One region of the Streptomyces sp. NPDC032822 genome, then DNA from elsewhere that is predicted to be linked to it. Evidence: riboswitches for the same ligand, from Rfam matches in the RefSeq annotation. Region 1 holds a riboswitch; the other holds the start of a gene.
The links. A riboswitch is a leader RNA that binds a small molecule or an ion and turns the genes downstream of it on or off. The one in region 1 is predicted to bind glycine.

Region 1 (15,349 bases):
CCGGCCTCGCCCCCCTGAGCGGCGGTCATCTACGCCTGGACGGCAGCGAGTTGGCTCGCACACCCCCCGAGTCCCGCCCGGTCGGCGTCGTCTTCCAGGACTACCTCCTCTTCCCCCACCTCACCGCCCTCGACAACGTGGCCTTCGGCCCGCGCTGCCACGGCGCGACCAAGGCGGAAGCCCGGGCCGAGGCCACCGAGTGGCTGGACCGCATGGGCCTCGCCGAGCACTCCGGATCCAAGCCCCGCCGCCTCTCCGGTGGTCAGGCCCAACGCGTCGCCCTGGCCCGCGCCCTGGCCACCCACCCCCGTCTGCTGCTCCTCGACGAACCCCTGGCAGCCCTGGACGCCCGCACCCGGCTGGAAGTCCGCGCCCAACTCCGCCGCCATCTCGCCGAGTTCGAGGCCGTCGCCGTCCTCGTCACCCACGACCCACTCGACGCCATGGTGCTGGCCGACCGCCTCGTCGTCATCGAAGACGGCCACGTCGTCCAAGAAGGCACCCCCGCCGACATCGCCCGGCACCCCCGCACGGACTACATCGCACAGCTGGTCGGCCTCAACCTCTACAAGGGACGGGCCGACGGCCACACCGTCCACCTCGACACCGGCCCGGACATCACCACCACCGAGGACCTCACCGGACCGGTCTTCGTGGCCTTCCCGCCGAGCGCGGTGACCCTCCACAGCGACCGCCCCACCGGCTCCAGCGCCCGCAACCTCTGGCGTGGCGAAGTGGCCGGCCTGGAGACCCACGGCGACCAGATCCGCGCCGCCCTCACCGGCGAACTCCCCCTCGCCGCAGACCTCACCACCGTCGCCGCCGCCGAACTCGACCTGCGTCCCGGCGCACCGGTGTGGGCCACGGTCAAGGCGACGCAGACCCACGCATACCCGGCATAACGCTCGTCGAGGGCTACGGTGAGGACCCGATTCCCCCACCACCCCCACGAGGCCTTCCCATGAGCCTGAGCATCCGCAACCAGCTCCCCGGCACCGTCACCACCCTCGCCCCGGGCGAGGTCATGGCCACCGTCAAGGTCCGCCTCACCGGCGGCCGGAACCTCACCGCGGCGATCACCCTGGAGGCCGTCGAGGAACTCGGCCTCGCCGCGGGGACCGCCGTACGCGCCCTGGTGAAGTCGACCGAGGTCTCCCTCGCCACCGCCCCGGTCGCGGGCGTCTCCATCCGCAACCAACTGCCGGGCACCGTCCGCTCGGTCGCGACCGGCAGCGCCATGGCCTGCGTCAAGGTAGCCGTCGAGGGCGGCGACCTGACCGCGGTGATCACTCGAGACGCCGTCACGGACCTCGCCCTGGCACCCGGCACCTCGGTCGTAGCCCTGATCAAGTCGACCGAGGTCTCCCTCGCGACCCCATGACGCACCGAGGGGCTCCGCCCAGCCGGACGGAGCCCCTCGTCACTCGCTACGAACACAGCCCTTCAACAGGCGCTACGACGTGTGTCAGTCCTCGTAGGCATCCAGCGGCGGGCAGGAGCAGACGAGGTTGCGGTCGCCGAAGGCCTGGTCGATGCGGCGCACCGGCGGCCAGTACTTGTCCGCCACCGACACACCGGCCGGGAAGACGGCCTCCTCGCGCGTGTAGGCGTGCTCCCACTCCCCGCCCAGCGCCCCGGCGGTGTGCGGCGCGTTCCGCAGCGGGTTGTCGTCCGCGGACCACTCACCCGAGCCGACCTTCTCGATCTCCGCACGAATGGCGATCATCGCCTCGCAGAACCGGTCGATCTCCGTCAGGTCCTCGGACTCGGTCGGCTCGATCATCAACGTGCCGGCCACCGGGAAGGACATCGTCGGCGCGTGGAACCCGTGGTCGATGAGCCGCTTGGCGACATCGTCGACGCTCACACCGGTCGCCTTGGTCAGCGGCCGCAGATCGATGATGCACTCGTGCGCGACCAGCCCGCCCGGACCGGTGTAGAGCACGGGGAAGTGCGGCTCCAGCCGCTTGGCGATGTAGTTCGCGGAGAGCACCGCCACCTGCGTGGCCCGCTTCAGCCCCTCACCGCCCATGAGCCGGACGTACGCCCAGGAGATCGGCAGGATCCCGGCGGAACCCCAGGGCGCGGCCGAGATCGGACCGACACCCGTCTCCGGGCCGGCCGCGGGCTGCAGCGGGTGGTTCGGCAGATACGGCGCCAGGTGCGCACGCACACCGACCGGCCCGACGCCCGGACCGCCGCCCCCATGGGGGATGCAGAACGTCTTGTGCAGGTTCAGGTGCGAGACGTCGCCGCCGAAGTGCCCCGGCTTGGCCAGCCCCACCAGCGCGTTGAGGTTGGCCCCGTCGACGTACACCTGCCCGCCCGCCTCGTGCACCTGGGCGCAGATGTCGGCGACGTGCTCCTCGAACACACCGTGCGTCGACGGGTACGTGATCATCAGCACCGCCAGTTCGTTCCGGTGCTGCTCGATCTTCGCCCGCAGGTCCTCGACGTCGATCTCGCCGTCCTCGGCGGTCTTCACGACGACGACCTTCATGCCCGCCATCACGGCGCTGGCGGCGTTCGTGCCGTGCGCGGACGACGGGATCAGACACACGGTCCGCTGCTCGTCACCGCCCGCACGGTGGTATCCGCGTACGGCGAGCAGCCCGGCCAGCTCGCCCTGCGACCCGGCGTTGGGCTGCAGCGACACGTTGTCGTAGCCGGTGACCTCGGCGAGACGTTCCTCCAGCTCGCGGATGAGCGTGAGGTAGCCCTGCGCCTGCTCGGCGGGGGCGAAGGGGTGCAGCTGCCCGAACTCGGGCCAGGTGACCGGCTCCATCTCGGTGGTCGCGTTGAGCTTCATCGTGCAGGAGCCCAGCGGGATCATGCCGCGGTCGAGCGCGTAGTCCCGGTCGGCCAGCCGCCGCAGGTAGCGCAGCATCGCGGTCTCGGACCGGTACTGGTGGAACACCGGGTGCGCCAGATACTCGTCGGACCGCAGCAGCGCGCCCGGCAGTGTCTCCTCCGTGGCGGCGTCGAGCGCCTCGACGTCCCCCTCGACCCCGAACGCGTCCCACACGGCGCCCAGTTGGGCCCTCAGGGTGGTCTCGTCGCAGGCGATGGACACCTGGTCGGCGTCCACGAGCCGCAGATTGACGCCGTTCGCGCGCGCGGCGGCGACGATCTCGGCGGCCTTCGCGGGCACCCGCACGGTCAGCGTGTCGAAGTAGGAACCGTGCACGACCTCGATCCCACCGGCGGTCAGTCCCGCGGCCAGGATCGTGGCGTACCGGTGGGTGCGCCGCGCGATGCCCCTGAGCCCGTCGGGCCCGTGGTAGACGGCGTACATGCCGGCCATGACGGCCAGCAGCACCTGCGCGGTGCAGATGTTGCTGGTCGCCTTCTCCCGGCGGATGTGCTGCTCACGGGTCTGCAGGGCGAGCCGGTAGGCCTTGTTCCCGTCGGCGTCCACGGACACCCCCACGAGCCGCCCGGGCAGGCTGCGCGCGAACTTCTCGCGCACGGCCATGTATCCGGCGTGCGGCCCGCCGAAGCCCATCGGCACCCCGAACCGCTGCGTCGTCCCGACCGCGATGTCCGCACCGAGTTCGCCCGGGGACTTCAGCAGCGTGAGCGCGAGCAGATCGGCGGCGACGGTCACGAGCGCGCCGAGTTCGTGGGCCTGGTCGATGAGCGGCTTGATGTCGCGTACGGCCCCGGAGGCGCCCGGGTACTGGATCAGCACCCCGTTGATCTCCCGCCCGGCGAGCCCGGCCGGAATGCCCTCGCCGAGGTCGGCGACGACGACCTCCACGCCGGTCGGCTCGGCGCGGGTCCGGATCACGGCGACGGTCTGCGGCAGCGTGTCCGCGTCGACGAGGAAGAGACCCTTCTTGTTCTTGCCCATACGCCGGGACAGCGCCAGCGCCTCGGCGGCCGCGGTGCCCTCGTCGAGCAGCGAGGCACCGGAGGTCGGCAGCCCGGTGAGGTCGGCGACCATCGTCTGGAAGTTCAGCAGGGCTTCGAGCCGCCCCTGGGAGATCTCGGGCTGGTACGGCGTGTAGGCCGTGTACCAGGCCGGGTTCTCCATCACGTTGCGCAGGATCACGGGCGGCGTGAAGGTCCCGTAGTACCCGAGCCCGATCATCGAGTCGAGCACCTGGTTGCGGTCGGCCAGCGACCGCAGCTCGGCCAGCACCTCGGCCTCGGTGCGGGCGCCCGGCAGCTCCAGCGCGTCGGCGTTCTTGATCACATCCGGGACCGCGGCGGCGGTGAGTTCGTCGAGCGAGCCGTATCCGACCTGCGCGAGCATCTTGGCCCGCGCCTCCTGGTCGGGCCCGATGTGGCGCTGCTCGAAGGGGATGCCCTGTTCGAGCTCGGCGAGCGGAATGCGGTGGGCAGTCATTGCGGAGGCCTCCTGGTCTGACGCGACCTTCGAGGGGAACCCCGGCACGGGTACCCCGACGGCCTCCCCCTCTGTCATCTCAACCTGAGAGTTTCACCGGGCCGCCCGAGGGTGCCCGGCTTTCACCGTCGGTGAGAGCGGAAGCCGTCGACACCCGCCCTGCTTTCCAGAGTGACCTCGTCCGTGCGGTACGTGGGCCTGAGAGATTCCGGGGAGGATTTGCTCCTTCGGCGCCTTCCGGATGGTGTCCGGAGGACTCTCCCGCACGGGGTCAGCAGCCGCTGCCAGCCTACCAGCGAGGTCAACGCCCGATCCCTCAAGTGGCCGCCTCCCTGAATCTGCTCTTTTGTAGTGTTTACGGATGAGTTGCGAGCAAGTGGAGGGCCCGTGCAGACCGACATCGATCCGCGCAACCTGATCGGCCGCAAGGCGTTCGACCGCACCGGCACCAAGATCGGCACCATCGACGAGGTCTACCTCGACGACGCGACCGGCGTTCCGGAGTGGGCGGCCATACGCACCGGCCTCTTCTCCAGAGACGCCTTCGTCCCCCTGGAGCCCAGCGAACTGATCGAGGGCACCCTCCGCATCCCCTTCGACCGCGCCCTGATCAAGGACGCCCCCGACTTCGGAGTGGGCCGCCACCTCTCCCCCGACCAGGAACTCCAGCTCTACCACCACTACGGCCTCGACATCAGTGCCCCTCCCCCCTTCCCGGACCACGACTTCGGCAGGCTGGCAGGCACAGAGGAAGCCTGATCCCCACCGACCCCGCAGCCCCGAGTCCCTCCGCCTCACCTGCCCCACGGCACCGACGCGCGACTCACCCCGCCCGCGCTCTCCCTCCATCCACCGAAGACCCCCCGTCACCGTCCCCACCCTCGCCCGGTCTTCGCGCCACCAGCGGCAACGGCTCCGCCACCTCCAACTCCGGATCGTCGATGCGCAACGTCCGCACCCGCCCGGGCTCCGAGTCGGGCGTCTCGAACCGCACGGTGACCCGTCCCAGCCCGCTTCCCTGCACCCAGCCGTGCCCGTACGTGGCATGCCGCACATCGTGCCCCGACACCCACCGCCGCTCGACCGGCGCCACAGGCTCCACGACAGCCGCGTCGACGGCATCCTCCACCGCCCCCGCTTCCCTGCGCTCCCCCGCTTCGGCTTCCCCCGCCGCCTGCGCGAACAGGTCCTCCTGTGTGTAGTCGGCCAGCCCGCTCACCCCCACTCCCAGCAGCCGCACGCCGCCCGTCGTGTCCACGGAGTCCAGCAGCCGTGCCGCGGCCTCCCGCACCACCCCCGGGTCGTCCGTGGGCCCCCGCAGCGTCTCGGACCGGGTCAGCGTGGAGAAGTCGTACCTCCGCACCTTGAGCACGATGGTCCGCCCGGACAGCCCCGCGTCACGCAGCCGCCGCACACACCGGTCGGCGAGCCGCTGCACCTCCATCCCCACCCTGAGCCGGTCATGGATGTCGACGTCGTACGTGTCCTCCACGGACACCGACTTCGTCTCCCGCTCGGCCACCACGGGCCGCTCGTCGTGCGCCAGCGCCATGGCGTACAGCGCATGACCGTGCGCTTTGCCGAGCAGCCTCACGAGCTCGTCCTCGCCCGCCTCGGCGATCTCGTCGATGGTGTGGATGCCGCCCCGCCGCAGATGGTCACCCGTGGCCGGCCCGACCCCCGGCAGCGTCCGCACCGACATCGGCCCCAGCAGCGCCCGCTCGGTCCCGGGCTCGATCAGCACCAGTCCGTCGGGCTTGGCCTGCTCCGAGGCGATCTTCGCGAGCATCTTGGAGGCGGCCAGCCCCACCGACCCCGTGAGCCCGGTGAAGGCCCGTATGTCGGCCCGCAGCCTGATCCCGGCCAGCCGCGCCGACTCACCGTCCCAGGCCGCTTCCCCGGCCTCCAGGTCCACGAACGCCTCGTCCAGGCTCAACGGCTCCACCAGCGGCGACAGCGCCCGCAGGAGCCCCATCACCTGCTCGCTGATGGCCCGGTAGAACGCGAAGCGCGGCACGAGGTACGCCGCGTTCGGAGCGAGCCGGCGCGCCTGCGCCATGGGCATCGCCGAATGCACCCCGAAAACCCGTGCCTCGTAGGACGACGTGGCCACCACACCCCGCGGCCCGAGCCCACCCACGACCACGGCCTTCCCGCGCAGGCTCGGCTTGGACGCCTGCTCCGCCGCGGCGAAGAAGGCATCCATGTCGAGATGCAGGATCGTGGGCGCGCTTCTCACATCCCCGATGCTGCCCTACGCCACTGACAATGCCGTCTCCGAAGAGCCGGGCCGGCGCTCAGACCGCCCGGTTGCGCCGCCGCGCCAGTTCGTCCGCGGGGTTGTGCCCGACAAGGGTCTCCCCGGTGTCGATCCGCTCCCCGTGCAGCTGGGAGAGCGCGCTCTCCACGTCCCGCCAGACCACACCCACGGCGATCCCGAAGATCCCCTGACCGCCCTGGAGCAGTGCGTGGACCTCGTCCGGCGAGGTGCACTCGTAGACCGTGGCACCGTCGCTCATCAGCGTCATGCGCTCCAGGTCGCAGAAACCGCGTTCCCTGAGGTGCTGCACGGTGGTGCGGATGTTCTGCAGCGACACACCGGTATCCAGAAAGCGCTTCACGATCTTCAGGACGACGACGTCCCGGAAGCTGTACAGCCGCTGCGTCCCCGACCCGTGGGCCGGCCGCACGCTCGGCTCCACGAGGCCGGTGCGGGCCCAGTAGTCCAGTTGCCGGTAGGTGATACCGGCGGCCGCGCAGGCCGTGGGACCGCGGTAGCCGATCTGTTCGGACGCCATGGACGTCGCCCCTCCACTGCTCGGCACGGCCGCCGGTCGCTGCGGAGCGTGATCGACCGCGTTGCTGTGAAGCGGGTACGGGCCGCTCGCCCCGAGACTGCGTCCGGGGGCACCCCCAGCCGTACCGTCGCCCCTGCTTCTCACGCCGACCTCCGTCCTTGACCTGCCTTCTCGACGGTAGGCAGTCACCAGGGGCGCGTCAACGATCGCCACACTCGGCACGCCGGGTGATAATCACCCTACGAGTGGTTTCCCGCACCCAACCGCGGGGAAAGGCTAGCCGAATGCGCTCGTAGTGGCTTGCAGGACTCTCTCACGCGCCGCTGGCAAATGCCGGCATTTGAGACGTCACCGGACATGGACGAGCCCGGCGGGGCTGTCCGCCCGCCGGGCTCGTGGATGTCTCACTGGCTGCTGGTGCCGAAGTCCTCGGGCGAGATCTGGTCGAGGAACTCGCGGAACTTCTCCACCTCGTCCTCCTGCTCGTCCGGGATCGCGATGCCGGCGTCGTCCAGCACACCGTCACTGCCGTAGATGGGCGTTCCGGTCCGCAGGGCCAGTGCTATCGCGTCGGAGGGGCGGGCACTCACCTCGACCCCGCTGGCGAAGACCAGCTCCGCGTAGAAGACGCCCTCACGCAGGTCCGTGATGCGCACTTCGGTGAGCTCCTGGCCGACAGCCTCCAGCACGTCCTTGAACAGGTCGTGGGTCAGCGGTCGAGCGGGTGCCATGCCCTGCTGCGCGAAAGCGATCGCCGTAGCCTCCCCAGGCCCGATCCAGATGGGGAGGTAGCGGTCGCCTCCCACTTCACGCAGGAGCACGATCGGTTGGTTGGAGGGCATTTCGACCCGGACACCTACGACATCGAGCTCGTTCACACAGCAACCCTAGGCCGTGCCCGGGACGTTTGGGTAGTCGGGCAGAGAACGGGCGGCCGATCCGGCCTGCGCCGAAGGGCCGACGTCACGGCAGCCGCACGCCCAGCGCGGTCTGCACGAGTGCCGCGTGCAGCTTCATCGTGAGCCCGGCCAGTTCCTTCGTACGCGCTTCGGCGTGTGCCCTGGTCTGCGGGTTGCGATGGCGCCGCAGCGGAGCCACCACCTGGTCCACCAGTCCGGCCTCACGGTCGGCCGCCGCCTTCATCACCCGCAGATGGCGCGGCTCGATCCCGAACTGCCCCAGCTCGGCCACGAGCGAGGCCACGGTGGCCGCCTCCGCGTCGTACGCCCCGTCGGGCAGCGGAGTGATCAGCCCGTACGACTCCCACTCCTGTAGTTCCTGCTCGCCGATCTCGGCGGCGGCCATCAGCTCGTCCCGCCCGATCCTGGCGGCCGTGGGCGCCTCGGCGATCTCAACGACGCCCTCACCGTCCCGCTGGCGGCCCACCGCCGGCAACGGCAGTGCCTCACCGCGCTCCATGGCGTCCAGGTGCTCACGGATCACCTTGAGCGGCAGATAGTGGTCCCGCTGCATCCTCAGGACGTGACCGAGGCGCTCGACGTCGTGGGCGCTGAACTTGCGGTACCCCGAGGGGGTCCGCTGCGGCTCGATGAGCCCCTCCGACTCCAGGAAGCGGATCTTGGAGATGGTGACTTCGGGGAACTCGTCGCGCAGCGCGTTCAGCACCGTGCCGATACTCATCAGCCCACTGTCCGTGGCGGCGTTACCGTTCCCGGCACCGCCGCTCGGTGTTTGAAGCATGGACCTTCCCTGGGGGTTCCCCCGGATGGAGTCTGGGGGAGGGTCAGTAGCCTCGCTGGCTCGCGTAGAAGACCAGCCGGTACTTGCCGATCTGCACCTCGTCACCGTTGTTCAGAGCCACCTGGTCGATGCGCTCACGGTTGACGTACGTACCGTTCAGACTGCCCACGTCGGCCACCGTGAACGAACCGTCCTGACCGCGACGGAACTCCACGTGCCGACGGGAGACCGTGACGTCGTCCAGGAAGATGTCGCTCTGCGGGTGACGCCCGGCCGTGGTCAGGTCGCCGTCCAGGAGGAAGCGGCTGCCCGAGTTCGGTCCGCGACGCACCACCAGGAGCGCCGAGCCCAGCGGCAGCGCGTCGACCGCCGCCTGTGCCTCCGGAGAGAGCATGGGCATCTGCGTCTGACCCGTGACCTCGGCGTCGTAGGCCTCAAGCCCGGAGATGGAGATCGTGGACGTCGTCTCGGACGGGCGCTCTGGGGCGGCGCCGGCCCGCAGCGGAGCACCACAGTTCGAACAGAAGCGGCTGTTCTCCGCGTTGCGGTTACCGCACCTCGTACACACCAGGGCCGACATAGGGGAAAACCCTCCACCCGTACTTGAGGTTGACGGTTGCCCGAAACCTATGCCTCCGGACTGGGCAGGGTCAACTGACGGCGCGCCCTGACCTCCCGGAACGTCCTCGCCGGGACCGCCGACCTGATCCCGGAACAGCGGGCGCTGGCCTTCTGCGTCAGGCTGTGCGCGATGGCGGGCGGTCGCGTTGTCGCTGCCCTCTCGCGCGCTCTTGCCGAACAACTTCGCAAACAACTTCACGGGCGATTCCCCTTGACCGAAACAGACCCGCCCGTGGGGCAGGACGAACCCTGATTGAACACACCGGTCGACCCGGACATCCTCACAACGTCCGTATCCACCAGACAGTTTCCACCACGCACCACCCAATCGGTGCGCCGACCCCCCGCAACCTCTTGCCCTGGCCGGACGCCCCCCATGCACCCCCGGTTCACTGGGAGGACGACCGAGCGTAGTCAGGCCGCTTCGCCGCTCGCAAGGCGTCCACGACGATCTTGTCCGACCGCTCGACGCTCACGGTGGCCTGCTCCTTCTCCAGAGTCTGCACCACGCCTCCTGGGATGTTGAGCGCCGGTTCGAGGTCCTGCGGCTTACCGATGACCTTGAAACGATAGGGAGCGTTGATCTTGTTCCCGTCGACGCTCACGCTCTTGTCGGAGTCGGTCAGATAGGTGCCCGCGACCACGCGCACGCCGTTCACCTGGATCGCCTCCGCACCGGCCGCGCGCAGCTCCTGGATCGCGTCCAGGAGCATGTCCGCCTTGACCGTGCCCTTCGTGTCGTCGATGGTCATCGTGATACCCGGCCCCTGTGCGGCCACCGTGCCCGCCAGGATGCCGAGCTGCTTCTCCTTCTCGACCGTCTGCTTGCGGGCCTCCTCGGCCTGGTCAGAGCTGTTCTCCAGCTCGTCCCGCTGCTTCTCAAGGCCCTGCTTCTCGTCTTCAAGACGCTGAGTACGGTCATCCAGTTCATCCAGGATGCGCACCAGATCCTCCTGACGGGCGCCCCGCAGCGCGCTGTCACCGTCACTGTTCGACGCCACCTGAACAGCCAGACCGAAACCCAGCCCGAACAGCAGCACCGCGACGATGAGTTGGGCCCGGGTGACCCGCGGCGGCCACAGCCCGTTCGCCAGCCGCTGCCGGCCCAGGCGCTGCGGCGGCTCCTCGGAGGCGTCCGCCGTCGGCTCCGGAGCGCCGGCGGTCGCTGCCTCCGGCGGCAGCTCCTTGCGCAGCCTGTTCTCGCCTGTCTCGTTCTGGTCGCTCATCCGCCTCACGCCCGGAACACGTGTCGGCGGATCGCAGCGGCATTGGAGAAGATCCGGATGCCGAGCACGACGACGACGCCGGTGGACAGCTGGGCACCGACGCCCAACTTGTCGCCCAGGAACACGATCAGTGCGGCCACGACCACGTTCGACAGGAACGACACGACGAAGACCTTGTCGTCGAAGATGCCGTCGAGCATGGCCCGCAGACCTCCGAAGACGGCGTCGAGCGCCGCCACCACGGCGATCGGCAGATAAGGCTCGACGACCGCCGGAACCTCGGGCCGGACCAACAGGCCGGCCACGACTCCCACGACGAGGCCCAGTACGGCGATCACGATGTGCCCTTCTCAGTTCTCGGCTGTGCTGTACGTACGATCACACTCGGTGCTGCGGGCAGCCGGAGGTCGTCCTCCACCGAAATGGCGGTCCGGATGCCGTAGTTCTCCTGCAGGGCATGCAGGTACAGGCCGTCCGCGCTGTCCTGGAACCTGGTGCTCAGCCGCTTGCCATCCCCCACGGCGAGCACCGTATACGGCGGCACGAGCGGCTTGTTGTCGACCAGTATGGCGTCCCCCGCGGCCCTGATCGCCGACAGTGCCGTCAGCCGCTGCCCGTTGATCGACACGGCCTCGGCACCCGACTCCCACAGCCCGTTGACCACCCGCTGCATGTCCCGGTCCCGCACGCGCCCGGTGTCGGAGAACCCGGAGGTCTCCCGCGGGTTGCCGTCACCACCGGTGGTGGCTTCCTTGGCGTCGTCCACGACCAGCTTCACACCGGGACCGTGCACTTCCACGGCGCCCGACAGGATGCCCACGAGTTCCGCCTGGGAACTGCCACCGCTGTCCTTGAGGGCGGCACGTTGGCGCGCGCCGACGTCGTCGCGCAGTTCGTCGACGGAGTCCTCGAGTTCGTCGGCGGTGTCCGTCTCCTGATCGATGCGGTCGATCAGCTCCTCGCGCTCCTTGGCGACGACGGGGGCGGCGACCCGGGCCTGGGCCGCTCCGACGGTGACGATGAGCGCCGCGAGCACCAGGCCGGCTGCCAGCCCCAGCTTCGCGCGCAGCGTCCTGGGCAGTCCTCCGTCGCCCGCGGCCTTCCTGCGGGCGGCGGCCTCCGCGTACCCGTCGTCGAGGCTGTGGTCCATGACGTTGGTGAGCAGCGACATGGAGGCGTCCGGGCGCGAAGGGCGCGTGGGTGTGCTCCGAACGGGGGGCTGCTGCGGCATGCCGCACATCGTCGCACGTCGCGACCGTCAGCTCCGAATGGCCCCACCGGCGTGCCGGACAGGCCCCCTTGGGGACACCTGTCCGGCACGCGCGCGTGCAGTGGGTTTCAGCGCCCGGCGCTGTCCACGACGGCCGACCACTCGTCGAGCAGGGCCTGTGCGGAGGTGTCGTCCGGTCCTTCGGCCCACAGGTGGGTGACCGCCTCAGCCGGGTCGGGCAGCACCATCACCCAGCGCCCGTCGGTCTCGACGACCCGCACGCCGTCCGTGGTGTCCACGAAGCGGTCTCCGGCCGCTTCGACGACTCGTCGCATCACAAGTCCCTTGACGGCCCAGGGGGTCGCCAGATCCCGCTTGAGGACGTGCGCCCGCGGAATCCGCGCGTCGATCTGGCTGAGTGTCAGCTGCGTCCGCGCCACCAGTCCGATCAGCCGTACGAAGGCCGCCGTTCCGTCGAAGACACTGCTGAACTCGGGGATGATGAACCCTCCCTTGCCGTCCCCGCCGAAGATCGTCGTCTCGTCGCGACCGACCCGGGTCAGGTCGTCGGGAGAAGTGGTCGTCCACTCCACCTGTGTCCCGTGGTACGCCGCCACCTGCTCGGCGATCCTCGTCGTGGTCACCGGCAGCGCCACCCGGCCACTGCGCCGCTCGGCGGCCACCAGGTCGAGCATGACGAGCAGCGCGCGATCGTCCTCGACGATCCGCCCCTTCTCGTCGACCAGCGACAGCCGCTCGCCGACGGGGTCGAACCGCACCCCGAACGCGGCCCGCGCGGACGCCACGATCTCGCCCAGCCGCACCAGTCCCGACCGCCGCGTGTCCGCCGACTCGGTGGGCCTGGACTCGTCGAGCCCCGGGTTGATGGTCAGAGCGTCCACACCGAGCTTGCCGAGCAGACTGGGCAGCACCAGCCCGGCACTGCCGTTCGACGCGTCGACGACGACCTTGAGCTCGGACCCGGAGATCCCCGTGACGTCGATGTTCCGCAGCAGCGACCCGGTGTACGAGTCGAAGACACTGGCGGGGAAGTGCAGGTCCCCGATCTCGCCCGGGAACGCCCGCCGGTACTCCTGGCGCGCGAACACGCGGTCCAACTTGCGCTGGCTCCCCTGTGAGAGGTCCGCACCCTGCCCGTCGAAGAACATGATGTCCACCGAATCCGGGACCCCGGGCGTGGTCCGGATCATGATCCCGCCGGCGCTGCCCCGCGCGGTCTGCTGCCGCGCCACAGGCAGCGGTACGTTCTCCAGGTCACGTACGTCGATGGCGCTGGCCTGCAGCGCGGAGATGACCGCCCGCTTGAGCGCACGGGCACCGCGTGAGTGGTCACGGGCCGTGGTGACGGTCGAGCCCTTCTTGAGCGTGGTCGCGTAGGCGCCGGCGATACGCACGGCCAGTTCGGGCGTGATCTCCACGTTGAGGATCCCGGACACGCCTCGGGCGCCGAAGAGGTGTGCCTGCCCCCTGGACTCCCAGATGACCGAGGTGTTGACGAACGCGCCGGCCTCGATGGTCTTGAACGGGTAGACCCGCACATTGCCCTGCACGATCGACTCTTCACCGATCAGGCACTCGTCCCCGATGACGGCGCCGTCCTCGATGCGAGCCGCGCGCATGATGTCGGTGTTCTTTCCGACGACGCATCCCCGCAGATTGCTGTGCTGTCCGATGTACACGTTGTCGTGCACGACGGCCTTGTGGAGAAAGGCCCCGGTCTTGACGACGACGTTGGAGCCGATGACCGAGTGTTCCCGGATTTCGGCTCCGGCCTCGACCTTGGCGTAGTCGCCGATGTAGAGAGGACCCCGAAGAACGGCGTCGGGATGTACCTCGGCACCTTCCGCGACCCACACTCCCGGGGAGATCTCGAAGCCGTCCAGCTCGACGTCGACCTTGCCCTCCAGGACGTCGGCCTGCGCCTTCACATAGCTCTCGTGGGTGCCGACGTCCTCCCAGTAGCCCTCCGCGATATAGCCGTAGACCGGCTTGCCTTCCTTCATCAACTGAGGGAAGACATCACCGGACCAGTCGACGGGGACGTCGGCCTCGACGTAGTCGAAGACCTCGGGCTCCATCACGTAGATACCCGTGTTCACGGTGTCCGAGAAGACCTGGCCCCAGGTCGGCTTCTCGAGGAAGCGCTCGACCTTGCCCTCCTCGTCGACGATCGTGATGCCGAACTCCAGGGGGTTGGGTACACGCGTCAGACAGACGGTGACCAACGCACCCTTTTCTTTGTGGAAATTGATGAGCTCAGTGAGATCGAAATCGGTCAGGGCATCACCGGAGATGACGAGGAAAGCGTCGTCCTTCAACGCTTCCTCGGCGTTCTTGACGCTTCCGGCAGTACCGAGTGGCTTCTCCTCATTGGCATAGGTGAGCTCCATACCGAGCTCCTCACCGTCACCGAAGTAGTTCTTGACCAGCGAGGCCAAGAACTGGACAGTAACGACGGTCTCGTTGAGCCCATGCCTTTTGAGCAGCCTCAGAACGTGCTCCATGATCGGCCGGTTGGCCACCGGCAGGAGCGGCTTGGGCATGCTTGAGGTCATGGGACGAAGGCGTGTGCCTTCGCCTCCGGCCATCACGACGGCCTTCATGTCGGAAGCGTCCTCCTCTAAGAGACGACGGTCTAGCCGACTTCACCCGTCCAGATTGTCCCGCACTTCTTCTCCGCGGGCCATCGGGCCGATACGACCGCTGCAATCGGCGAGTTCAGTCGGCCTTGGGGTCCGCACGAACCAGGCGGCGGACTTGTACCACATAGAGGACTCCTGCCCACCAATACAGCGTTGTACCCCATCCTGCGAACGCCCATCCGAAAATAGCAGCGAGTGACGCGATCCATCCACTTCCGTCACTGAGCAGCAGCAGGGGGAAGGCGTACATCAGGTTGAAGGTCGCGGCCTTGCCCAGGAAGTTCACCTGGGGGGGCGGATAGCCGTGGCGTCTGAGGATGCCCACCATCACCAGCAGAACCAGCTCGCGCGCCAGAAGTGCAGCGGTCAACCAGATCGGCAGAATCTCGCGCCAGGTGAGGCCGAGCAATGTCGAAAGAATGTAGAGGCGGTCGGCCGCCGGGTCCAGGAGCCGGCCGAGGCTGCTGATCTGGTTCCAACGCCGTGCGAGCTTGCCGTCCAGGTAGTCGCTGATTCCGCTCAGGAGCAGTACCAGCAGCGCCCACCCGTCACTCTCGGGGCCACCGAACTCAGGCCTGAGGATCAGCCACAGGAAGAGCGGGACTCCGGCGAGCCGCGCCATGCTGAGGATGTTGGGGATGGTGAGGACCCGTTCCGTCTGGACGCGGGTCTCCTGGACCTCCACCCGAGAGCCTCCTGTGCAAAACGAGCCAACGATGCTCCCTGACCCTACCTCAACGCAAAAAAGCTCTGGCTCTTGGGCTGCGTGCCCAAGAGCC
Region 2 (15,349 bases), on a different contig from region 1:
AGGTCGCTCACCGACTTGGTCGACTCCAGTTCGCCGCAGGTCTCGCCCGCGGCCACCGTGTCACCGACCTCCGGGAGCTGGACGAACACGACATCGCCGAGCGCGTTGGCCGCGTGCTCCGTGATGCCGACCGTCGAGACGCCGTCCTCGGCGCCCGACAGCCACTCGTGCTCCTTGCTGTAGCGCAGCTGCTGGGGGTTGCTCATGGCCTGAATTCTCCTGTACGCGGGGGAGTGCTGATGAAGGGGGGACTGCTGGAGACGTGCGTGAGCGGCGGGAATGTGCGCAGGGTCACGCACGGACCGCTTCGAGTGTCTACTTCTGTCGCTTGTAGAACGGCAGCGCCACGACCTCGTACGGTTCGTGGCTGCCCCGGATGTCCACGCTCACGCCCGCGGTGCCCGGCGCCGCGTGCCCGGCGTCGACGTACGCCATCGCGATCGGCCTGCCCAGCGTGGGCGAGGGGGCGCCGGAGGTGACCTCGCCGATCACCCGGCCGTCGGCGACGACCGGGTACCCGGCGCGCGGGACACGGCGGCCCTCGGCGATCAGGCCGACCAGGACGCGCGGCGGCTCGTGGTCGAGGTTGTCGACGGCCTCGCGCAGGGCGGCGCGCCCCACGAAGTCGCCCTCCTTCTCGAACTTCACCACGCGGCCGAGCCCGGCGTCGAAGGGGGTCAGCTCCGTGGAGAGCTCGTGCCCGTACAGCGGCATGCCCGCCTCCAGGCGCAGCGTGTCCCGGCAGGACAGACCACAGGGGACCAGGCCGACGCCCTCGCCGGCCTCGGTGAGGGCCTGCCACAGCTCGACGGCGTGTTCCGGCTTCACGAACAGCTCGAAGCCGTCCTCGCCGGTGTACCCGGTGCGGGCGATCAGCGCGGGGACGCCGGCGACGGTGCCGGGCAGCCCGGCGTAGTACTTCAGGCCGTCGAGGTCGGCGTCGGTGAGCGACTTGAGCACGCCGGACGACTCGGGGCCCTGTACGGCGATCAGCGCGTAGGCGTCCCGGTCGTCGCGCACCTCGGCGTCGAAGCCGTCGGCCCGCTCCACGAGGGCGTCCAGGACGACCTGGGCGTTGGAGGCGTTGGCGACGACCATGTACGCGGTGTCCGCGAGCCGGTAGACGATCAGGTCGTCCAGGATGCCGCCGTCGGCCCGGCAGATCATGGTGTAGCGGGCGCGGCCCACGCCGACGGACCCGATGTTGCCCACGAGCGCGAAGTTCAGGAGGGCGGCGGCCTGCGGCCCGGTCACCGTGATCTCGCCCATGTGCGAGAGGTCGAAGAGACCGGCACGGGTGCGGACGGCGTGGTGCTCGTCGCGCTCGGAGCCGTAGCGCAGGGGCATGTCCCAGCCGGCGAAGTCGGTCATCGTCGCGCCCAGCGAACGATGCAGGGCGTCGAGGGCCGTAAGACGGGGTGCGGTGCTGCTCATCGGACGGTTGTCTCCCAAGGCATGACGGCGAGGTCGTTCCTCCCCATCTGTCATCGGAACCTGAGAGGTTCGACGCGACCCCGCGAAACGGTGGTCACGACTTGCACCTTGGGTGGGGCCGCTGTCGGGGCGGCCCGCTTTTCAGATGTGCCTCGCCCGTGCGGTAACGGTGCCTGAGAGATTCAAGGGAGGGACTTGCTCCTTCGGCGTCCGGGCACTCGTACGACACACGTACGACCCGGAACTCTCCCGCGCGGATTCAAACGGCCGGTATGCAGTTGGCGCCGACATCATTGCACGCATCCCCGGCGCGCGGCAGGGCCGGATCTGTAACCGGGCTGTGGCAGTAAGCGCATGAAAACACGAGACACCGCGTATTACCTTCTCTTTACACTCGACGGGGAGGGACTCGTGACCACCCCAGGGGAGGACGATCACGGTGAACAGGACCACGGCGTACGCGACCACCTCGGCCCTCGCGCTGCCTCAGCAGCCCACGGCACCGGCCGAGGAGGCCTGCGCACCGCTTGCCGCACCCGTCGTCCGCGACCTGCGTGACCGCGGTGGCCACAGCCCGCACGCACTGCTCTTCGCCCCCCAGGACCTCGTGGTCATCACGGGCCTGCCGGGCAGCGGCAAGTCCACGCTGATGCGGCGCACGGTCAAGGGCGTCCGGATCGACTCCCAGGACACCCGCGACCACTGGGACGGCCGCCTGTCGCGCTTGCTGCCCTACGCGGTCTACCGCCCGCTGGTCCGCCTCGCCCACTACGCCGGGCTGCGCCGCGCGCTGCGCTCCGGTGCGGGCGTCGTGGTGCACGACTGCGGCACCCAGGCCTGGGTGCGCGGCTGGCTGGCCCGCGAGGCCCGTCGCCGGGGCGGCGTCCTGCACCTGCTGCTGCTCGACGTCACACCGGACACCGCGCTGGCCGGCCAGCGCGAGCGCGGCCGGGGAGTCTCGCGGTACGCGTTCCTGCGCCACCGGGGCGCGGCCTCCCGTCTGATCAGCTCGGTGGAGGACGGCGACCTGCCCCAGGGATGCGGCTCGGCGGTCCTGATCGACCGGGACGCGGCGGACGTCCTGCGGCGGATCGGCTTCACCGGCTGACCCCGACATGTCCGCACCCGCTAGCCTTTCAGCCACCACAGCGGTACTCGGCAGGCGGTAGGCGGCAGATGGACTTCCCGACGGACTTCCCCGCGGGCTTCTCGGAGTTCCCGGCACAGACACCCTCCCATCCCCACGGCGGATGGCCCGGCAACGAACTGGAGGAGGTGCTCTCGGCCTCTCTCGGCGTCCCCGGGGCGGGCGGACGGATCGTCGAAGTGCTCGGCCGCAGCTTCGTCTGGGTGCCGCTGCCCGGTGGCGGCGGCCCGCACAGCGGCCCGCTCGATCTGCCCACCCTGGAGATCGACGGCCAGGCCTATGTGCCGGTCTTCAGCTCCGAGGAGCAGTTCCGCCAGGTCGCCGGCGCGCACATGTCGTACACCATCGCGCCCGCGGTGGAGTTCGCCCGCGGTCTGCCCCCGCAGCTCGGCATCGCCGTGAACCCGGACGGCACGGTCGGTGTGCCGCTGCCCCCGGCCGCGGTGGCCGACCTCTGCCGCACCGGCCGCTCCCTGCTGGACGGCCAGGCCGGCGGCGGTCGCGTCCGGCTCTACCAACCGGACTGGCAGGACGACCCCATCGACTTCCTCGCCGCGGCCTCCGCCGAGTTCGCCGCGACCGGCGTGATCCGCACGGCCCGTCGCTGCCTCGCCGCCATCGAGACGGCCGCCCCGGTCATGTTCGTCGGCGTCGAACTCGCCCACTGGGACGCCCCCGACCTGCGCACGGCCCCCATGGACGCGCTGGCCGCCGCCCTCGGCCTGGCCCCGGCTCCCTGGCCGGTCAACCTGGTCCTCCTCGACGTGGCCGACGACCCGGTCGGCCACTGGATGAGGGACCAGGTCCGCCCCTTCTACCAACTGGGCTACTAGAGGACGCCGCGAAGGGCAGCGCCCCTGAAAGGGGCGCGGGGCTGTATCGATGTGCGGCTCCGCCGCGTGAGCGCGACCGGCCACACACCACCCGCACTCGCCGACGAACCGAAAGCCCCGAGCTCCTGGGCCGCTCCTGTCGGCCACGCCACATAAGCTGTTTCATAACCACGGCAACTTCACGAAGGGGCGGTACAGGTGAGCGCCAGCGGCATCGCAGCCGGCCAGGTCGAGCACATGCTGCGCCAGGTGACGCCGGGGCGCTACGACGCCTACGAGGCGCTCCTTCGCGCCCTCGCGACCCCGGGCTCCGGCCAGGTCTGGATGCTCCTCTGGCACGGCCAGGCAGGCTCCCCCGACGCCCAGTACGGCAGCATGGCGGTCGACAGCTACGGCTACGCCCCCTGTGTCACCTCGGCCCAGGAGCTCTCGGCCAGCGGCTGGAACCGCTCCTACGAAGTCGTCGACGGGGTCGACGTGGCCCGCACCCTCTACCCCGACCACTTCGGGCTCTGGCTGAACCCGCACGCCCCCGGCGGCGGCGTCGGCATCCCCTGGCTCGACCTGCGCCGCATCGCGACCGGACTGGAGCGCCAGCCCGCCGGCCCGCTGCGGCTGTCCGAGCCCGGCATCGAGATCCCGCAGTTCTACGGCCTGCTCGCGCAGAACGCCCACCACACCCCGGCCGTGCGCGCGCTGCGCCGCGCCTGGGTGCAGCCCGCGCTCGGGGCGCCCTACCTCGCCATCGGGCTCGACGTGTACGACACCAGCCCGCCGGCCGTGGACTCGGTGCGCGCGATGATGCAGCAGTCGATCGGCGCGGTCCCCGACGGGCTGCCGGTGTCGACCGTGGCGATGTCCGACGAGTACGACCCGGTGGCGCTCTGGATGCGGGCGAGCGCCCGGCCGTTCTACGACCGCGAGGCCCACGCCGCGCCCGCCCCGGCCCAGGCGCCGGCGGCCGGGTACGGCTATCCGCCGGCCCGCGGCAGTTACTGAGAGTACATGCCGCCGGCGTCGGCGGCCCCCCTCGTCTTCGCGCGTAGATAGGGGTGGATAATGCCTGCGTGTACCCTATGTCCCCATTGGTCCGCGTCCGACCCGCGTTACCCGCCGTCCGGATAACGGAACCCTCTGGCCCGCATCACGTTTATGCATCCATTCACCGCCAAGTCTGGCAACAGATCGCCAAAGCGTTGAAGACTCCCGCACCAGGGGCCTTCGCCCCAGGAACGACGGACTGATCAACGCCGCCACAGCGGCAAGTGCGGGCCGGCTACCGCCGGTTGAGAGGGGTCCCTGCCAGATGACGGCACCATTGCACGAGCCGACCGCGGAAGCGGCCCCGAGCGCGGCCGAAGAAGCGGCGCTGGTCAGCGCCGATCCGAAGGCCGTACAGGGGCGCTCCCTGGGCCGGATCGCCTGGGAGCGCCTGAAGCGGGACAAGCTCGCCCTGACCGGTGGCGTCGTGGTGCTGATCCTCATCATCGTCGCCGTCTTCGCCCCCGTGATCACCAAGCTTCTCGGGCAGGACCCCGACCTGTACCACGAGAACCTGATCGACCCGCTGTTCGGCACACCCACGGGATCGCTGGGCGGCATCAGCGGCGACCACCTCCTCGGTGTCGAGCCGGTCAACGGCCGCGACATCCTCGCCCGCATCCTCTACGGCGCCCGGATCTCGCTGCTGGTCGGCTTCCTGTCCGCGATCGTCGCCGTCATCCTCGGCACGATCCTCGGAGTCCTCGCCGGCTTCTTCGGCGGCTGGGTCGACTCCGCCATCAGCCGCGTCATGGACGGCCTGCTGGCCTTCCCGCAGCTGCTGTTCATCATCGCGCTGGTCTCCGTCATGCCGAACGAGATGCTGGGACTGACCGGCACCGGCGTGCGCGTCTTCGTGATGATCCTGGTCATCGGATTCTTCGGCTGGCCCTACATCGGACGTGTGGTGCGCGGCCAGACGCTCTCCCTGCGCGAGCGGGAGTACGTCGAGGCGGCCCGGTCGCTGGGCGCCGGGCGGATCTACATCCTGTTCAAGGAGCTGCTGCCCAACCTGGTGGCGCCGATCATCGTGTACACGACGATGATGATCCCCACCAACATCCTCACCGAGGCGGCGCTCAGCTTCCTCGGCGTGGGCGTCAAGCCGCCCACGGCCTCCTGGGGACAGATGCTCTCCAGCGCGCTCGACTACTACGACGCCGACCCCATGTACATGGTCGTTCCGGGTGTGGCGATCTTCATCACCGTCCTTGCCTTCAACCTCTTCGGCGACGGCGTGCGGGACGCGCTGGACCCCAAGGGCTCCCGCTGAACTGCCGTACCCCAAGCGTCCCGTGGCATCGACTACGGGGTCTCTCATCTAATCCGGAGGATCCGAGATCGTGACTACCCAACGCACCTCAGGGCGGCGAAAGCAGGCACTGGCCGCCGTCGCCGCGGTCGCTGCGCTGCTGACCACGGCGGCGTGCGGCGGCGGTGGCTCTGACGACGACGGCGGTTCGAAGACCGGCGCCGCCGGCTACGACGCCGCGAACAACAAGGTCGCCCAGGCCTCGCTGGCCAAGAAGGGTGGCACGCTGAAGTTCGGTGGCGCCCAGGACGCCGACTCGTGGGACACCACGCGCGGCTACTACGGCTTCATGTGGAACTTCTCGCGCTACTACTCGCGCCAGCTGGTCACGAACAAGGCGGAGACCGGCAAGGCCGGCGCCGAGGTCACCCCGGACCTCGCCACCGACGTCGCCAAGGTCACCGACGACGGGAAGACCTACACGTACACCCTGCGTGAGGGCATCACGTGGGAGGACGGCAAGGCGATCACGTCCAAGGACGTGAAGTACGGCATCGAGCGCGTCTGGGCGCAGGACGTGCTGTCCGGCGGCCCGGTCTACCTGAAGGACGTCCTCGACCCCAAGGGCGACTACAAGGGCCCGTACAAGGACAAGTCCGCGGACAAGCTGGGTCTGAAGGCGATCGAGACGCCCGACGACAAGACCATCGTCTTCAAGCTGCCGAAGGCCAACTCGGACTTCGAGGAGATGCTGGCCCTGACCTCGGCGTCCCCGGTCCGTCAGGACAAGGACACCAAGTCCAAGTACGGTCTGCACCCGTTCTCCTCCGGCCCGTACAAGTTCCAGTCGTACAGCCCGGGCAAGGACCTGACCCTGGTCCGCAACACCGAGTGGAAGCAGACCTCGGACCCGATCCGCAAGGCGTACCCGGACAAGATCACGGTCAAGTTCTTCTCGAACGCCAACGATCTCGACCAGCGTCTGATCAGCGGTGACCTCGACCTCGACATCAACCAGACCGGCATGTCGCCGCAGGGCCGCACCACCGCCCTGAAGCAGCACAAGGCCAACCTGGACAACCCGGTCTCCGGCTACGTCCGTTACGCGGTCTTCCCGCAGAGCGTGAAGCCGTTCGACAACGAGCACTGCCGCAAGGCCGTCATCTACGGCGCCGACCACGTGTCGCTGCAGACCGCCCGCGGTGGTCCGGTCGCCGGTGGCGACATCGGCACCAACATGCTCCCGCCGTCCGTCCCGGGCGCCGAGGGCCAGGCGTACGACCCGTACGAGCTCAACGGTGCCAACAAGAGCGGCAACGCCGTCAAGGCCAAGGAGGAGCTGAAGGCCTGCGGCAAGCCGAGCGGCTTCAGCACCACCATCGCGGTCCGCAACAACAAGCCGGTCGAGGTGGCCACGGCCCAGTCCCTGCAGGCGTCGCTGAAGAAGGTCGGCATCAGCGTCGACATCGACCAGTACGACGGCTCGCAGACCTCCGGCATCATCGGTAGCCCCGAGAACGTGAAGAAGAAGGGCTACGGCATCATCATCATGGGCTGGGGCCCGGACTTCCCGTCCGTGCAGGGCTTCGGTCTCCCGCTGTGGGACGGCTCGTACATCCTGGAGAGCGGCAACAACAACTTCGCCCTGATCGACGACAAGACCATCAACGGTCTCTTCGACGACTACGTCACCACGCTGGACGACTCGGGCAAGACCCAGATCTCCACGGAGATCAACCACAAGGTCATGGAGGGCGGCTACTACCTGCCCTTCGTCTTCGAGAAGTTCATCAACTGGCGTGGCAGCAACCTGGCGAACGTCTACACGTCCGACGGCTACAGCGGCATGTACGACTTCGTCAACCTCGGCCTGAAGTCCACGACCTGACAACCGGCACACCCGCCGAACGGCACGAAAGGCAGGTGAAGGCCGGCGCAGTGTGATCGCGGGCCGCCGGAAGACCTCCGGTGGCCCGCGGTCCGCGGCGGGCCGAGAGCTGTGCTCGCTTACCTCATCAGGCGGTTGTTCGCCGCCGCAGTGATGCTCGTGGTCATCGTCATGGTGGTCTTCTGCATCTTCTTCCTCGTCCCCAAGTGGGCGGGCGTGGACATCGCCACGAGCTTCGTGGGCAAGCAGGCCGACCCTGCCGCCGTCGAGGCGGTACGGCAGAAACTGGGACTGGGCGACCCGATCTACGTCCAGGTCTGGGAGTTCTTCAAGGGCATCTTCACCGGCCGCACCTACTCGGGCGGCGGCGACGTCACCGAGTGCGCGGCCCCGTGCTTCGGCTACTCCTTCCGCAGTGAGCAGGCCGTCTGGCCGGTGCTGACCGACCGCTTCCCGGTGACCCTGGGACTGGCGCTCGGCGCGGCCGTGCTGTGGCTGCTCCTCGGTGTCTCGGCGGGTGTGCTCTCCGCGCTCAAGCGGGGCAGCTTCTGGGACCGCGGCGCGATGGTCGTCGCGCTCGCGGGCGTCTCCCTCCCCATCTACTTCACCGGCATGCTCTCGCTGGCGATCTTCGTCTTCGGGCTGAAGCTGTTCGACGGCCAGTACGTGCCGCTCGACGAGAGTTTCTCCGGCTATTTCGGCGGCATGATCCTGCCGTGGATCACCCTCGCGTTCCTCTACGCGGCGATGTACGCCCGGATCACCCGGGCCACCATGCTGGAGATCCTCGGCGAGGACTACATCCGCACGGCCCGCGCCAAGGGCCTCAAGGAGCAGAAGGTCATCGGCAAGCACGCCATGCGCTCCACGATGACCCCCATCCTGACCATGCTCGGCATGGACCTCGGCGCCCTCATCGGCGGCGCGATCCTCACCGAGACCACGTTCAGCCTGCCCGGACTCGGACAGGCCGTGCTCAACGCCATCCGGACCCAGGACCTGCCCATCATTCTGGGCGTCACCCTGATCACCTCCGTGGCGGTGCTCGTCGCCAACCTCGTGGTGGACGTCCTGTACGCCGTGATCGACCCCCGAGTGAGGCTCTCATGACCGAACTCAGCAAGAGCGGAGCCGCCGTGGGGGAACCCACCGGCACCTCGCCCGCCCCGAGTTCCTTCCTCGAAGTGCGCGACCTGAAGGTGCACTTCCCGACCGACGACGGCCTGGTCAAGTCCGTCGACGGACTCAGCTTCAAGCTGGAGAAGGGCAAGACCCTCGGCATCGTGGGCGAGTCGGGCTCCGGCAAGTCGGTGACCTCGCTCGGCATCATGGGCCTGCACACCGCCGGCCAGTACGGCAAGCGCAAGGCACAGATCTCCGGCGAGATCTGGCTGGACGGCACCGAGCTGCTGACCGCGAACCCGGACGACGTGCGCAAACTGCGCGGCCGCCAGATGGCGATGATCTTCCAGGACCCGCTGTCCGCGCTGCACCCGTACTACACGATCGGCCAGCAGATCGTGGAGGCGTACCGCACGCACCACAACGTGGACAAGAAGGCCGCCAAGCGGCGGGCCGTGGAGATGCTGGAGCGCGTCGGCATCCCGCAGCCCGACAAGCGCGTCGACAGCTATCCGCACGAGTTCTCCGGCGGTATGCGCCAGCGCGCGATGATCGCGATGTCCCTGGTCAACAACCCCGAACTGCTCATCGCGGACGAGCCGACGACCGCCCTGGACGTGACCGTCCAGGCGCAGATCCTCGACCTGATCCGCGACCTGCAGAAGGAGTTCGGCTCCGCGGTCATCGTCATCACCCACGACCTGGGCGTCGTCGCCGAACTCGCCGACGACATCCTGGTGATGTACGGCGGGCGTTGCATCGAGCGCGGCCCGGCCGAGAAGGTGTTCTACGAGCCCCGCCACCCCTACACCTGGGGCCTGCTCGGCTCGATGCCGCGCCTCGACCGCGACCAGCAGGAGCGGCTGATCCCGGTCAAGGGCTCCCCGCCCTCCCTGATCAACATCCCGTCCGGCTGCGCCTTCAACCCGCGCTGCCCGTACGCCGACATCCCCAAGGACGACCTCACCCGCACGGTCCGTCCCGAGCTGACCGAGGTCGGCAGCCAGCACTGGGCCGCCTGCCACATGTCGCAGGAGCAGCGGGAGCGGATCTGGATCGAAGAGATTGCGCCGAAGCTGTGAGCGAGACCCCTAAGGACGCAGCAGTGACCCTCCCTGCGCAGAGTGAAGGTGCTCGCCTCGACAAGGACGCGGCGCCGGGCGAGACCCTGCTGAAGGTGACCGGGCTCCAGAAACACTTCCCGATCCGAAAAGGCCTGCTCCAGCGGCAGGTCGGCGCGGTGCGCGCGGTCGACGGCCTCGACTTCGAGGTGAAGTCGGGCGAGACCCTCGGCGTGGTGGGCGAGTCCGGCTGTGGCAAGTCGACGATGGGCCGGCTGATCACCCGGCTGCTCGAACCGACGGCCGGCACGGTCGAGTTCGAGGGCAAGGACATCACGCACCTCGGCGTGGGCGGCATGCGTCCGCTGCGCCGCGACGTGCAGATGATCTTCCAGGACCCGTACTCGTCGCTGAACCCGCGCCACACGATCGGCACGATCATCAGTGCCCCCTTCAAGCTCCAGGGCGTCACGCCCGAGGGCGGCGTCAAGAAGGAGGTCCAGCGGCTGCTGTCGGTGGTCGGTCTCAACCCCGAGCACTACAACCGCTATCCGCACGAGTTCTCCGGCGGCCAGCGCCAGCGCATCGGCATCGCCCGCGCGCTCGCCCTCAACCCGAAGCTGGTCGTGGCGGACGAACCGGTCTCCGCACTGGACGTGTCGATCCAGGCGCAGGTGGTGAACCTGCTGGACGACCTCCAGCAGGAGCTGGGCCTGACGTACGTGATCATCGCCCACGACCTGTCCGTCGTCCGGCATGTCTCGGACCGGATCGCCGTGATGTACCTCGGCAAGATCGTGGAGCTCGCCGACCGCGAGTCGCTGTACAAGGCGCCGATGCACCCGTACACCAAGGCGCTGATGTCGGCGGTGCCGATCCCGGACCCGCGGCGCAAGAACGCCAAGAGCGAGCGGATCCTGCTCAAGGGTGACGTGCCCTCGCCGATCTCCCCGCCGAGCGGCTGCCGCTTCCACACCCGGTGCTGGAAGGCGACGCAGATCTGCACGACGGTCGAGCCGCCGCTCGTCGAGCTGAAGCCCGGCCAGCAGGTCGCCTGCCACCACCCGGAGAACTTCGAGGACCAGGCCCCGCAGGACACGGTGCTGCTGACCGTGGCCAAGGAGGCGGCCGAGCTGGTCGCGGCCGAGGTGCTGGCGGAGTCGGCGGAGACGTCGGCGGCGGTGGCGGCCGAGGTCCAGGCCGAGGCCGCGGTCGAGGCGGACGCGGAGACCGAGGTCTCCAAGGACACCGACGACAAGTAAGCAGACCCGAACCCCTGCCTTGTATTGCAAGGCAGGGGTTCAGTGCTGGGTGAGAATGGCAGGGTGCTTCAGCAACTGTTCAGCCCGTCCGTCCAGCACACGCTCGACCTGATCGGCATCTTCGTCTTCGCCATCTCCGGCGCCCTGCTGGCCGTCCGCAAGAACTTCGACGTCTTCGGCATCGCCGTTCTCGCCGAGGTCACCGCGCTGGGCGGCGGGCTGTTCCGGGACCTGATCATCGGGGCCGTGCCGCCCGCCGCCTTCACCGACCTCGGGTACTTCGTGACCCCGCTGCTCGCCGCCCTCCTGGTCGTCTTCCTGCACCCGCACGTGGAGCGCATCCAGACCGGCGTGAACGTCTTCGACGCGGCCGGCCTCGGTCTGTTCTGCGTCTCCGGCACCACGAAGGCGTACGAGTACGGGCTCGGCCTCACCCAGTCGGCGACCCTCGGCCTCGCCACCGCGGTCGGCGGCGGGGTGCTGCGGGACGTGCTCGCCAACGAGGTGCCCTCGCTGCTGCGCTGGGACCGCGACCTGTACGCGGTCCCGGCGATCGTCGGCGCCACCATGGTCGTGCTGTGCATCCACTACGACACCCTGACCCCGTTCACCAGCGCGCTCGCGGTCGTCACCGCCTTCGTCCTGCGGTTGCTCGCGATGCGGTTCCACTGGCGAGCGCCGCGCGCGTGGAACCGGCGGTCGACGGTGCGCGAGGAGTAGCGCCCGCCCGGGTGCGCGGCAGACCCATCTCCTGCGTCAGCCAGCGGAAGGCGGGCACCACCTGCGGTCGCCACAGCGCCATGGTGTGGCCGCCGGCGCTCCTCGGGACGTAGACGACGTGCACGGTCGTCGGTGCCTTCGCGCTCTCTTCCAGCGCCACCGCGGCCTCGTAGCCGTCGTGCGGCTGGCCGGAGAGGTAGAGCGCGATCCGGGGCGGGGTGCGGGCCGCGCGCAGCAGCAGGTACGGGTTGTTGGCGTTCCGCAGGACCGGGTTCTGCGCGGCCAGCGAGGCGCGTTCGCCGATCGGGTCGTTGTACCCGGACAGGCTGACCGCGGCCCGGTAGCGGCCCGGGTGCGCGACGGCGAGCTTCGCCGCGCAGTGCGCGCCCGCCGAGTACCCGGCCACCGCCCAGCCCGCCGGGGCGGACTCGGCGCGGAAGTTGTCCATGACCATTCTCGGCACGTCCACGCTGAGCCAGGTGTCGGCGTTCACCGTGCCCGGGATGTTGGCGCAGCCGGTGTCCACGCCGGCCAGCAGGTTGGTGCGCGGGGCGACCAGGATGAACGGCGCGACCCGGCCGTCGCGCATCAACGGCCGCAGCTGTTCGTCGGCGTGCAGGGAATCGAACCAGGCCTTCGCCGAGCCGGGGTAGCCGGGCAGCAGCTCGACGACCGGGAACCTGTGGTGCCGGTAGGCGGGGTCGTCGTACTGCGGCGGCAGCGAGACGTAGACCTCGGCGTTCACGCCCGAGACCCGGCCCCTGAGCTGGGTGACGCGCACGTCCCCGGTGCCGGTGAAGGTCTGGCGCACCCGGGGCAGCCGTGCCAGGGCGATCCCGCCGGTGCCGTCGGCCCCCAGGTCGGCGGCCTGCTGGACGTGGTCGCCGGTGCCGAGGAGGTCGGCCCAGTTGTCGTAGAGGCTGTTCTGGTTGTTGACCAGGACGAAGACCAGGGCGACCGCCGTGCCCTGCGCGAACAGCAGCATCAGTACCCGGACCGCGGCGCGCAGGGCACGGGGCCCCCGCATCCGCGACCACAGCGCGAGCGGCAGCACGAGGGCGACGACGGCCAGCGCGGCCAGGGCGGAGAGGAACGGGGTCCCGGTGAGGCTCATGTCTTCGGAGAGCGCGTTCCGGAGCCTCGGGTTGACGGACGAGTGGGGACACTTACCGAAAAATTGCCCGCCGCTCACCTGGAGGTGTCATCCCGCCGTAACGGTAAAAGCTACCGCTTAGTAATTACCTGTTGTACCGTTCACGCATGCCAGAAGCAGCCACCGTGCGCGCCGTGATCGGCGACAGCGAGTTCGACCGCGACACCGCGCTCACCCGGCGCGGGCCCGGGGTCTACGACATCGACCTCTCCGCCGGCTGGACGATCATCAGTGCCGTCAACGGCGGCTATCTGCTGGCCGTCCTGGGCCGCGCGCTCGCGGACGCCCTGCCGCACGCCGACCCGTTCACCATCTCGGCGCACTACCTGACCGCCTCCCGGCCCGGCCCCGCGGTCGTCCGCACGGACGTCGTCCGCACCGGCCGCACCCTCTCCACCGGCCAGGCCTCGCTCTTCCAGTACGACGACCAGGGCCGCGAGGTCGAACGCATTCGCGTCCTCGCCTCCTACGGCGACCTCGACACCCTGCCGGACGACGTCCGCACGACGGCCGAGCCGCCCACCCTTCCGCCCATGGAGCAGTGCTTCGGACCGGAAGACGGCCCCGCCCCGGTGTCCGGCAGCTCGGCGATCACCGACCGGCTGATGCTCAAGCTGGACCCGTCCACGCTGGGCTGGGCGCTCGGCGCGCCCTCCGGCAAGGGGGAGATGAGGTCCTGGTTCGGGCTCGCCGACGGTCGGGACCCCGACCCCTTCTCGCTGCTCCTCGCGGTCGACGCGCTGCCGCCCACCGCCTTCGAGATCGGCCTCTCCGGCTGGGTGCCCACGGTCGAACTCACGGTCCACGTCCGCTGCCGCCCGGCCCCGGGCCCGCTGCGCGTCGCCATCACCACCCGCAATCTCGCCGGCGGCTTTCTGGAGGAGGACGCCGAGGTCTGGGACAGCGCGGACCGACTGGTAGCGCAGTCACGGCAGTTGGCCCGGGTCAGGCTGAGCTGAGGCAGGCGGGCCGACGCGCTGAGCGACCCGTACCGCACCACCCCGGACCTGCCGCGGCGGCTGCCTCCGTTGTCACGGACCTGTACCAGTGAGTAGGCCAGGGCTTCGAGAGAAACACCAGGTCGCACCGGTCCCTTTGGCCGTGCTTTGCCACGCGCACAGGCGGCGGACAGTGCGGTCCCAAGGAACCCCCAAGGGGCGTTGATTGAGTGCCCGCCTCAGGACTCCCTCATCCTTCTTGGAGTTGTTTCTCATGATGCGTGTGCGTCTCATCCCCGCAGTGGCCCTGCTGGCGCTCTCGCCCCTCGCCCTCGTGGCCTGCGGCTCGGGCGACTCGTCCTCCTCCTCGGACAGCGGCAACTCGGGTCGGACCCAGAGCTGTTCGCCACCGTCCGGCGCGCCGACCGGCAACGCGTCGGGCCGGCCCGGCGGTGCCCCCTCGGGCGCTCCCACCGGCGACGCGACCGCCCGGCCGTCCGGCGCGCCGAGTGGCGCACCGTCCGGCGCCCCCAGCGGTGGCGCGGGCGGCCAGGGCGGCCCCGGTGGCGGCCAGGGCGGTGGCTGTGGCGGTCCCGGCGGTGGCGCCCGGCCCAGCGGCGCCCCGAGCCCGCAGGCCACGAAGAGCTGACCTCGCACCTCGCACGTCGTACGACAGGGGCAGCACTCCCGGTGGACGGGGGCGCCGCCCCTGTGCGGTGTCCGGGGCCGGCCGTGCCGGGCCGGTCGCGGGCTCAGTCGAGCCAGTGGTCACGGCCGATGCTGATCAGCCGGAGCTGCCGGGTCGCCACGTGCACGACCCGCTCCCGTTCCTCCCGCGGCGCCTCCAGCGCCTCCAGGAACAGCGAGGCGGTGATGAGCATCTGGTCGACGTACAGGTTGGCCAGCATGAGGAGGTCGTCCTCGCCCCACCCCGCCGCCTCCGGGTCCTTGGCCAGCTCGCTGCCCACCTCCTCGCCGAACCGGGCCAGTTGGTCGCGTATCGCGTCCCGCACCGGCTGGACGCCGCCGTGCCGCTCACGGGCGATGAAACGGACGTGCGCCGGGAACGCCTCCACATGACCGGCGATCAACTCGACCGCGCGGGTGATGCGTTGGTCGTGGTCGTCGGTGCGGGAGACCGTCGTACGGATCATCGGGTGCAGGCTGCCCAGCGCCTCCTCGACCAGGGCCACGCCGAGATCCGCGGTGGAACGGAAGTGCCGGTAGAAGGCGGTGGGGGCGACGCCGACGGCACGGGTGACCTCGCGCAGACCGAGACTGCTCAGGCTCTGCTCCTCCAGGAGTCCCAACGCGGCGTCCAGGAGCGCCTGTCGGGTCTTCTGCTTCTGTGCCTGTCGGATGCCGAGGGTGTGACTCATGCCATGCAGTTAACAACTGTTCTCTGTAATTGAAAAGTCGTGGGACACGCTAGACTCAAGAGTCAGTGAACAACTGTAACCACAACCGTTCACCGAAATGTCATGCGAGTTACACGTCA

Region 2: it holds a riboswitch for glycine, as region 1 does, so the genes downstream of both, gcvT (glycine cleavage system aminomethyltransferase GcvT) here and gcvP (aminomethyl-transferring glycine dehydrogenase) in region 1, are expected to answer to the same signal.

Annotation. Positions count from the first base shown of each region.
Region 1 covers NZ_JBVIOL010000034.1:32,984-48,332, forward strand. The annotation lists gene ACZ5VD_RS42310 (ABC transporter ATP-binding protein) at 1-902, shown strand, start outside; gene ACZ5VD_RS42315 (TOBE domain-containing protein) at 962-1,381, shown strand; gene gcvP (aminomethyl-transferring glycine dehydrogenase) at 1,466-4,351, opposite strand; glycine riboswitch at 4,528-4,625, opposite strand; gene ACZ5VD_RS42325 (PRC-barrel domain-containing protein) at 4,739-5,110, shown strand; gene ACZ5VD_RS42330 (DNA polymerase IV) at 5,175-6,590, opposite strand; gene ACZ5VD_RS42335 (MerR family transcriptional regulator) at 6,649-7,293, opposite strand; gene ACZ5VD_RS42340 (bifunctional nuclease family protein) at 7,554-8,027, opposite strand; gene ftsR (transcriptional regulator FtsR) at 8,113-8,850, opposite strand; gene ACZ5VD_RS42350 (FHA domain-containing protein) at 8,894-9,799, opposite strand; gene ACZ5VD_RS42355 (DUF881 domain-containing protein) at 9,861-10,697, opposite strand; gene ACZ5VD_RS42360 (small basic family protein) at 10,703-11,035, opposite strand; gene ACZ5VD_RS42365 (DUF881 domain-containing protein) at 11,032-11,937, opposite strand; gene ACZ5VD_RS42370 (sugar phosphate nucleotidyltransferase) at 12,036-14,531, opposite strand; gene ACZ5VD_RS42375 (CDP-alcohol phosphatidyltransferase family protein) at 14,647-15,255, opposite strand.
Region 2 covers NZ_JBVIOL010000009.1:313,437-328,785, reverse strand. The annotation lists gene gcvH (glycine cleavage system protein GcvH) at 1-206, opposite strand, end outside; gene gcvT (glycine cleavage system aminomethyltransferase GcvT) at 316-1,434, opposite strand; glycine riboswitch at 1,472-1,585, opposite strand; glycine riboswitch at 1,586-1,696, opposite strand; gene ACZ5VD_RS26505 (AAA family ATPase) at 1,868-2,542, shown strand; gene ACZ5VD_RS26500 (enhanced serine sensitivity protein SseB C-terminal domain-containing protein) at 2,611-3,414, shown strand; gene ACZ5VD_RS26495 (enhanced serine sensitivity protein SseB C-terminal domain-containing protein) at 3,613-4,413, shown strand; gene ACZ5VD_RS26490 (ABC transporter permease) at 4,721-5,728, shown strand; gene ACZ5VD_RS26485 (ABC transporter substrate-binding protein) at 5,799-7,595, shown strand; gene ACZ5VD_RS26480 (ABC transporter permease) at 7,707-8,705, shown strand; gene ACZ5VD_RS26475 (ABC transporter ATP-binding protein) at 8,702-9,799, shown strand; gene ACZ5VD_RS26470 (ABC transporter ATP-binding protein) at 9,823-11,040, shown strand; gene ACZ5VD_RS26465 (trimeric intracellular cation channel family protein) at 11,104-11,760, shown strand; gene ACZ5VD_RS26460 (alpha/beta hydrolase) at 11,669-12,874, opposite strand; gene ACZ5VD_RS26455 (thioesterase family protein) at 13,021-13,872, shown strand; gene ACZ5VD_RS26450 (hypothetical protein) at 14,126-14,500, shown strand; gene ACZ5VD_RS26445 (TetR family transcriptional regulator) at 14,604-15,230, opposite strand.